DNA from 4 places in the Rhizobium sp. CG4 genome. Region 1 is predicted to be linked to each of the others. Evidence: predicted binding sites of a transcription regulator. Region 1 holds the regulator's gene; each other region holds the start of a gene.
The links. Region 1 encodes PhoB, which activates phosphate uptake and scavenging genes when phosphate is short. Its sites were predicted from a motif close to TGTCATNNANCTGTCAT; they were not measured.
Positions count from the first base shown of each region.

Region 1 (2,187 bases):
GCAATTGTGACCATTGCCAAGCGTCAGCCAATGGCGGCCGACCTGCGCGAAATCATCGGTTCCCTGCGTATTGCAAGCGACCTGGAGCGCGTTGGCGACCTTGGCAAGAACACTGCCAAGCGCGTAATCGCTGTTCAGGGCACGGGCGTACCACGCAAGCTGGCACGCGGCTTGGAGCACCTGTCCGAGCTGGCACTGGTTCAGCTCAAGGAAGTGCTTGATGTTTACGCAACGCGTTCTGCCGAGAAGGCCAATGCCATCCGTGAGCGTGATGAAGAAATCGACGCTATGTATACCTCGCTGTTCCGCGAACTGCTGACATACATGATGGAAGATCCGCGCAACATCACCACCTGCACGCATTTGCTGTTCTGCGCCAAGAACATCGAACGTATCGGTGACCACGCAACCAATATCGCCGAAACCATCTATTACATGGCAACAGGCAGCCAGCTTGAAGGTGATCGTCCGAAGGACGACAGCTCCAACACGCTCGGTGCTGTAACCGAATAATAGATAGACGGACTTGAGCGGAGTACAGCCATGTTGCCGAAGATCGCAGTCGTAGAAGATGAAGAAGCCCTGAGCGTTCTGCTGCGTTACAATCTAGAAGCCGAAGGCTACGAAGTCGACACGATCACCCGTGGAGACGAAGCAGAAATTCGTTTGCAGGAACGGGTTCCTGACCTTCTGTTGCTGGACTGGATGCTGCCGGGTGTTTCCGGCATCGAACTGTGCCGGCGCCTCAGAATGCGGCCTGAAACAGAACGCCTGCCGATTATCATGCTGACGGCGCGTGGTGAAGAAAGTGAACGCGTTCGCGGTCTCGCCACCGGAGCGGATGACTATGTCGTCAAGCCGTTCTCCACGCCAGAATTGATGGCACGTGTGAAAGCCATGCTGCGCCGTGCGAAGCCCGAGGTGCTGTCTTCGGTGCTGAAATGCGGTGATATCGAGCTTGATCGTGAAACGCACCGCGTTCACCGTAAAAGCCGTGAAGTGCGCCTTGGGCCAACCGAGTTCCGCCTGCTGGAGTTCCTGATGTCCTCACCGGGACGCGTGTTCTCACGTTCGCAGCTGCTCGACGGTGTCTGGGGGCATGATATCTACGTCGACGAGCGTACTGTCGACGTGCATGTCGGACGTCTGCGCAAGGCGCTAAACTTCTCCAATATGCAGGATGTCATTCGCACAGTTCGTGGTGCGGGTTATTCGATGGAAGCCTGATCCGGCTTTTCATCATATAAAAACATCAAAGGCGCGGCTCATAGTCGCGCTTTTTGTTTTTGGGAGAGCTTTCACTACCCATGAGCTTGCAACTCATCGCTGCTACCGTCCTTCGATATGAGGACTTGGCATCCCCGCTTTGGGGCAAAATTGGCCTGAAAACTTGCGGTTTCAGACACGCCCAATCCGACGAGTAAAACTGCGTGCTCGAACTGGTCGAAATCTATCATTTTCGGACAGGCTGTGAGGAGTAATTAAGGCCCTAAACGCAAAAAAGCTCCGGAGACCGGAGCTTTTTTGCAGGCTGATTTAGATAACTAAATCAAGAAATTGGTGCCCAGAAGAGGACTCGAACCTCCACACCCTTGCGAGTACCAGCACCTGAAGCTGGCGCGTCTACCAATTCCGCCATCTGGGCGACGGAGAGCGATGTACGGCGAGCAGCGCTCTATGTCAACGGACTTTTTTATTTTTTATGACAAATTGTTTTCAGTCATACGGATTGGCGATTCAACTAATTGAAAATAAATAGTATTTTTACGTGAAAATTTCCGCGCATGGTTTTGCACAGCCTCTAAGCCCTTGTTTTATGCGGATTCTGCGTTTTGCCTGATTTGCCAAGATGCTGGTTTTGCGTGGCACCAATTCCCTCACATATCAGAGCCTTAAATAAGGCTGGCCTGTATCGATACAGGAATCTCTGGTTGTAACAGAATAAATCATATCTTTAGGCAAAAAGGGGGCTTCCGCCTCTGCCTCTCGTGATGCTAAGACAGCTTTTCGGTTACAGCGCCCGTTATTTTGGCAATGGGGGCAGCGAGGCTGGAACAGCAAAACGGAAACTGCCTTGTGAAGCTCTTCCCGTGTTGTGGCTCCGGCATCGGAACAGACTGAAATTACGATAATGACTCAACCATTCCCGTCTGTTGGCACAAACGGGAACATAAAAGTGGGAGCTAT
Region 1 is NZ_JABAEG010000003.1:127,105-129,291, forward strand. It holds gene phoU (phosphate signaling complex protein PhoU) at 1-513, shown strand, start outside; gene phoB (phosphate regulon transcriptional regulator PhoB) at 544-1,227, shown strand; tRNA gene HGO37_RS10860 (tRNA-Leu) at 1,559-1,645, opposite strand.

Region 2 (2,187 bases), on a different contig from region 1:
CCATCCTTTTCAGCGTCAGCGACCAGACCGGACAATGCACCCCAGCCGATTGGCGCGCCGTCTACCGTTGCCGATACCAGCTGCGGATAGGCCGCCTCGCCTTCTGCACGCTCAAACAACATGACGTGCGAACGGGCACCACCATCTTCGACCAGATCGGCCTCGTTGGCAGTTGCTAGCAGATTGCGGCCAGGGATCGCCACAGCACCTTCTGGAGAGATGCCGGATGGCAGAAGCTGTGTCAGCTCAGGTTCTGCGCCGGTATCCTTGTAAACGCCAACCACAGAGCTACGCTCGGACAGAACGAAGATAAAGCGGTCATCGCCAAAGGTTGCGACTTCAAGACCTTCAGGCTCTACGCCCTTGGCTCTCGAACGCTTCTCGGGATAGTGGCCGATACTGGCGACGGCATGTTCCAAGGAAGCGCCAGCTTCATAGAGGACCTTGCCAGCTGTGTCGAAAATGGTGAAGCCGCGTGCGCCGCCTTCCCAGTCGCCTTCATTGGCGATGACAACACGATCTGTGCCCAGCCACTTGATGGCGTCAGGTTCGCGTTTACGGGCTTCCTGCTTGTCCGTGAACTTCAGGGCGCCGTCCGACTTGGTGTCGATGCCTTCCAGGTCAACCGTGCCAGCGGAGAAGTGGCTTTTGACCGTGCCGGCTTTGCCATCAACAATCACGATGTGGTTGTTTTCCTGCAGCGTCACGGCAATGTCGCCATTCGCGTTGATGGAAACGAATTCCGGCTCTGGATCTTCCGGTGCGATATCTGCCAGGCCAGTCATGTCAATGTGCTTGACGGTGGCGCAATCGGCAACGCCGTCTTTTAGGGCAACCGTGACCAGATAGCCAGCCGGCATCTGCGGCAATGCACCATCATTGACGTCTTCATCGCGTTCATTTTCAATCGCGATGGCGGCAAATGTCTTGTCTGGGGAAATGGCGACAGAATCAGGCTGACCGCCCAGATCGCAGCTGGCTTCTATCTTTTTGCTGGCGATATCGACAGTCACCAGTTTGCCAGATGGCTTTGTGAAGCTTTCAGAGGTATTCACACCGGCCAGAACCTTGGTTCCAGCAACGGCGACCGACGTCGGTTCACCTTCCAGCAACAGGGCACCACCAGCCTTCGGTGCCTTGGCATCGGTAATGTCGATAAAGCCAATGCCGCCCAGCGGGCTGTCGGAATAGATCAGTGTATTGCCGTCTTCACTGGCCGCGATGATCTCAGCAGACGATACCGTTTTGGCGTCCTTGTCCTTGGGCAGGTTTAGCGCCACCGGGAAAGATGCAATGCGGTTGAAAACCTGATCAGCAGCAGCAGGCAAGGCGACGGAAGTAAGCAGCACAGCCATCAGGCCGGCCGAAGTAAAACGAAACGTCATGGGAAGCCTCCTGTTCCATTAAATCGAACAGTCGGCTTCTGCTGCATGCATGTTACACACGAATGACAGACATAGTTTATTTAGCCGGGTCATCCACAGCAAACAGACGCAAGGCAAAATAAAAACCCGATGCAAAGGCACCGGGCTTTCAATTTCAGTACTCACAAGCCAAATATGCGCTCACTCGCCGCGAGGCAGCGCATAGTGGAAACTTTAGGAGTTCACGGCGTCCTTGAGACCCTTGCCAGCCGAGAACTTCGGCACGTTACGGGCAGGAATATCAACTTCAGCACCCGTGGACGGGTTGCGGCCCTTGGAGGCTTCACGACGGCTGACAGTGAAGCTGCCAAAACCTGCGAGGCGGATGTCGCCACCATTCTTCAGTTCGCTCTGGACGGTTTCGAATACAGCGTCAACTGCGGAAGCAGCATCTGCCTTAGTGAGACCGGCCTTTTCGGCAACTGCGGAAACGAGCTCATTCTTATTCATGTTTCCACCCCTTTCTATGGTTTGAAACGACTCAAATTAAGCCGGGCGCAGAATAGCTAGCTACCTGCGACCCGCAACTCAAAAGCGCCGGAATCGCCTGAAAAACAAGAGGTCTAGCTGCTTTTTTCACAACAAAGGCTGGCATTTCTGCCAGCCTTTGTGTGTTTTTTACCAATATTGCTTCACGTGAGGTCGCAAAACCTCAATGTGCGATCGTCTGACCGGCGTCATCGACACCTTCGACGGTGGCAACGAGTGGCGTCTCAATGCTGCCATCCCACTCGATCGGCTCGGGTTTGCGCAGTAGCGCATG
Region 2 is NZ_JABAEG010000002.1:523,755-525,941, forward strand. It holds gene HGO37_RS07600 (esterase-like activity of phytase family protein) at 1-1,385, opposite strand, end outside; gene hupB (DNA-binding protein HupB) at 1,599-1,874, opposite strand; gene lon (endopeptidase La) at 2,077-2,187, opposite strand, start outside.
Region 2: the regulator PhoB is predicted to act here: its motif matches at 1,437-1,453, upstream of HGO37_RS07600 (esterase-like activity of phytase family protein).

Region 3 (2,187 bases), on a different contig from region 1:
TAACCTGAAGATCACTTGCTGCCTTGCTATCAAGCGCTTTGTCATTCATATCCGCCTGACGATACCAGGCCAGTCCACCGATGGCAGCACTGGCAAAAAGCACAGCGGCAAAGCCGTAGCCTGTGATCTTGATCCAAAGTGGTTTTGTTACGGCTTTCGCATTCATTTCGGTCCCCCTCCGCGAAATATCTCTTCTCGGGACTATGTGCCTAAAGCTTCAATTTTTAATAAAAATCGTGATGATTTATTACTATTTATTTTTGATGCCGCTTGGCATTTCGGGGAGGTGTGGGAGTGTTTTGCTTCCTCAGCTAAGTTTCGATTTCAGCCGCGTCTGCCTGCACTTTCGCTGTTACTTTCCTTTTGGCCGAAATTCGACCAGCAGCGACTTGAGCTCTACTTCACGAACACGGCGCGCGGCTTCGTCGGGAGAAAACCATGCGACCTCGCGCTGCCCTCGTTCCTTGAAGTCGGCGACGGCATCGGTGGCCTCGACTTGAAAAACCTCAACCACGCAGGGTGCGACATCGCCGTCATCCAGCCATTTGAGGTATGTGTATCGACCAACCGGTTTCTTTCTGGCACGGCCACGAATGCCCGCTTCTTCCCAGGCCTCGATTTCTGCAGCCTGATAGGGCTTTTTCTTTTTCATCGGCCAGCCCTTGGGAATGACCCATCGCCCCGTGCCTCTCGTTGTGACCAGCAGGATCTGAATGTCATCTTGCTCGGCTAACCGCCGAAAACACAACGCGCCATATTGCGTTCGAAACCCGCCAGTGAACAGCTTGTCCGGCATCGATGCTAATTGTTGCAGCAAACTGCTTGATTTGGGAGGCGACCTCTTACGGTCCGGTTTTGGGGCTTTCATCCAAAGATAAATCGCTGATTTTTAGCCAAGCTTCAATCGTCCAGTTGCATTTATGACAGTTTTATGACAGCGCAACAGCGATCAGCCTGAAGGCAAGGAATAGAAGTCATGATGAGTATCTTCCGGAAAATGATGCCGCGCGAAGACAAGTTCTTCGATATGTTCAATGAACATGCGCGAACGGTCGTGGAGGCTGCAGAAGCCTTGCGGAATCTTCTGAATGGCATAGACCTTGAAGCCAATTGCGAACGTATCGTTGAGCTTGAAGATCGCGCCGACAATATCACCCGTGACGTTCTCCTTGCGGTTCGTCGCAGCTTCATCACACCCTTTGACCGTGGTGACATTAAGGATCTCATCCAGTCGATGGATGACGCGATCGACATGATGCACAAAACGGTAAAGACCATCCGCCTGTTTGAGCAGAGAAGCTTCGATCCGCTGATGCGCCAGATGGGTGAAGAGATCGTGCGAGCTGCACATCTTGTCGCAGCGGCCATTCCACTTCTCGACAAGGTTGGCGCCAATGCCCAGCGCCTCAGCGCAATTGCCGAGGACGTTACCCGTGTCGAAGGTCGTTCGGATGACCTGCACGATCAGGGTCTGAAAGACCTGTTCCTGCGCCACGGCGCGACTGGCAACGCGATGGCCTACATGATTGGCAGCGAAATCTATGGCGAACTGGAAAAGGTTGTCGACAGGTTCGAAGATGTCGCCAATGAAGTCAGCGGCATTGTGATTGAGAACGTCTGATGGACGCGACACTCGCTTTTCCGCTTTTGGCGGCCCTGATCGGCATCGCGCTGTTTTTCGACTTTCTCAACGGGCTGCATGACGCGGCCAATTCAATCGCAACGATCGTCTCGACGCGCGTTTTGCGCCCGCAATATGCGGTAGCCTGGGCTGCATTTTTCAACTTCATTGCCTTTCTGTTCTTTGGCCTGCATGTGGCTGAAACACTTGGAACCGGTATCATCGACCCCGGTATCGTGTCGCCTGCGGTGATCTTCGCCGCATTGATCGGGGCGATCGTCTGGAACATCATTACCTGGATTTTCGGCATTCCATCCAGCTCGTCGCACGCTCTGGTCGGTGGCTTGATCGGTGCTGGCATTGCCAAGGTCGGCGTTTCCTCAATCGTCTGGAGCGGCTTCCTGAAAACCGCTGGCGCGATTTTTATGTCGCCGGCAATCGGCTTCTTTCTGGCCCTGGTTCTGGTGCTGGCGGTGTCCTGGATCTTCGTGCGCCAGACGCCGTTTGCGGTTGATCGTACCTTCCGTATCATGCAGTTCATTTCGGCATCGCTTTATTCACTCGGT
Region 3 is NZ_JABAEG010000008.1:288,193-290,379, forward strand. It holds gene HGO37_RS21310 (methyl-accepting chemotaxis protein) at 1-166, opposite strand, end outside; gene HGO37_RS21315 (NUDIX hydrolase) at 353-868, opposite strand; gene HGO37_RS21320 (DUF47 domain-containing protein) at 977-1,621, shown strand; gene HGO37_RS21325 (inorganic phosphate transporter) at 1,621-2,187, shown strand, end outside.
Region 3: the regulator PhoB is predicted to act here: its motif matches at 921-937, upstream of HGO37_RS21320 (DUF47 domain-containing protein).

Region 4 (2,187 bases), on a different contig from region 1:
AGGCAACCGCTATTTTTCAGATGACAGCCTGAGATGAAATGCACGCCGCAGAGAGGCGCTTGTCACTCTGTCACGTCAGGCGGCGCGCATCGGGAACGGTGGCAGAGCGATCTGCTCTTCCTGCTCGATGTTTTCAGGGTTTTCTTCAGCCTGCATCCAGGTGATCAGTTCAAAGCTGCCATCTTCATTTTCGGCAATTGCCGTGCAGCTTTCCACCCAGTCACCAGTATTGATGTAACGGATACCATCCATCTCGCTGATCACGGCGTGGTGGATATGGCCACAGATAACGCCGTCCACATCGTTACGCTTGGCTTCGTCCACCACAACGCGCTGGAACTCGCCAATGAAGTTGACGGCATGTTTGACCTGCAGCTTTGCCCAGGCCGAGAACGACCAGTATGGCAGGCCGATACGGCGACGAACGGCTGCCAGTATCACATTGATGGCAATTGCTGCGTCGTAGGCCCAGTCACCGAGGTAAGCGAGCAGACGGGCATTACGCACGACCACGTCAAACTCATCGCCGTGGATGATCAGGTATTTCTTGCCGTCTGCCGCTTCATGCACCATACGTTCGGCGACTTCGATACCGCCGAAGTGCGAACCGGGAAACTCTCTGAGGAACTCATCATGGTTGCCGGGAATATAGATGATCCGGGCACCCTTGCGCGCCTTGCGCAGCAGTTTCTGCACAACATCATTGCAGCCTTGCGGCCAGTACCAGTTGCGGCGCAAACGCCAGCCGTCAATGATGTCTCCCACCAGAATGATCGTGTCAGCATCATGATGACGCAAGAAATCTAGGAGGTAGTCGGTTTTGGCAGCCTTGGAGCCAAGGTGCACGTCCGAGATAAATAAGGTTCTGAAATGTCTGGTTTCCATTTGCCGGGCCACGGAATTCATCCCCCTGTCTTGGCAATCAAACTACATACTCCAGAACCAGAGTCGTGTTTCAGCATCATGACAAAGGACTATTTTCTGCCGCAAAACCCTCTTCACCCACACTCATTTTGACACGAATCAATCAAATAACGGCTGTACCATGGGGCTGATTGATGTATTCAGAAGCCCAACGAAAACATTTGAAAAAAGCGGTGCAGGAATGAATTCGCAGGATAAAAACAAAACTCAACCAAAACCAGCAAGTGCTGACCTGGACGAACAGGCGCTGTTTTTCCACCGCTATCCGCGCCCCGGCAAACTCGAAATTCAACCGACCAAGCCGCTCGGCAACCAGCGCGACCTGGCACTGGCCTATTCGCCGGGTGTTGCAGCACCTTGCCTTGCCATTCACGAGAACCCCGAAACGGCCGCCGAATATACGGCACGCGCCAATCTGGTGGCTGTTATCTCCAACGGTACGGCTGTTCTTGGCCTCGGCAATATCGGTCCGCTGGCCTCCAAGCCAGTGATGGAAGGAAAAGCCGTCCTGTTCAAGAAATTCGCCGGCATCGACGTATTCGACATCGAAATCGACGCGCCCGGCATCAACGACATGGTCTCGACCATCTCGGCGCTGGAGCCGACCTTTGGCGGCATCAACCTTGAAGACATCAAGGCGCCTGAATGTTTCGAAGTCGAGCGCCAGCTGCGCGAAAAGATGAACATTCCAGTGTTCCACGACGACCAGCATGGCACCGCGATCATCGTGGCTGCCGCCGTGATGAACGGCCTGGAACTGGCTGGCAAGTCGCTTGGCAATGTCAAGATCGTCACGTCAGGCGCCGGTGCGGCCGCCCTTGCCTGCCTTAACCTGCTGGTATCGCTGGGCGCCAAGAAGGAAAACATCTGGGTTCACGACATTGAGGGCCTCGTTTATGACGGCCGCAATACCCTGATGGACGAGTGGAAAGAAATCTACGCCCAGAAGAGCGACAAACGCGTTCTGGCCGAATCCATCGATGGCGCAGATGTCTTCCTCGGTCTCTCGGCGGCTGGCGTTCTGAAGCCTGAGCTGCTGGTACAGATGGCTGAAAAGCCGCTTATTCTGGCTCTTGCCAACCCGAACCCGGAAATCATGCCGGAAGTGGCGCGTGCAGCCCGTCCTGATGCGATGATCTGCACCGGCCGTTCGGACTTCCCGAACCAGGTGAACAACGTTCTCTGCTTCCCGTACATCTTCCGCGGCGCCCTTGATTGTGGTGCAACCACCATCAACGAAGAAATGAAGATGGCGGCCGTCAA
Region 4 is NZ_JABAEG010000002.1:282,882-285,068, forward strand. It holds gene HGO37_RS06500 (UDP-2,3-diacylglucosamine diphosphatase) at 76-906, opposite strand; gene HGO37_RS06505 (NADP-dependent malic enzyme) at 1,106-2,187, shown strand, end outside.
Region 4: the regulator PhoB is predicted to act here: its motif matches at 953-969, upstream of HGO37_RS06500 (UDP-2,3-diacylglucosamine diphosphatase).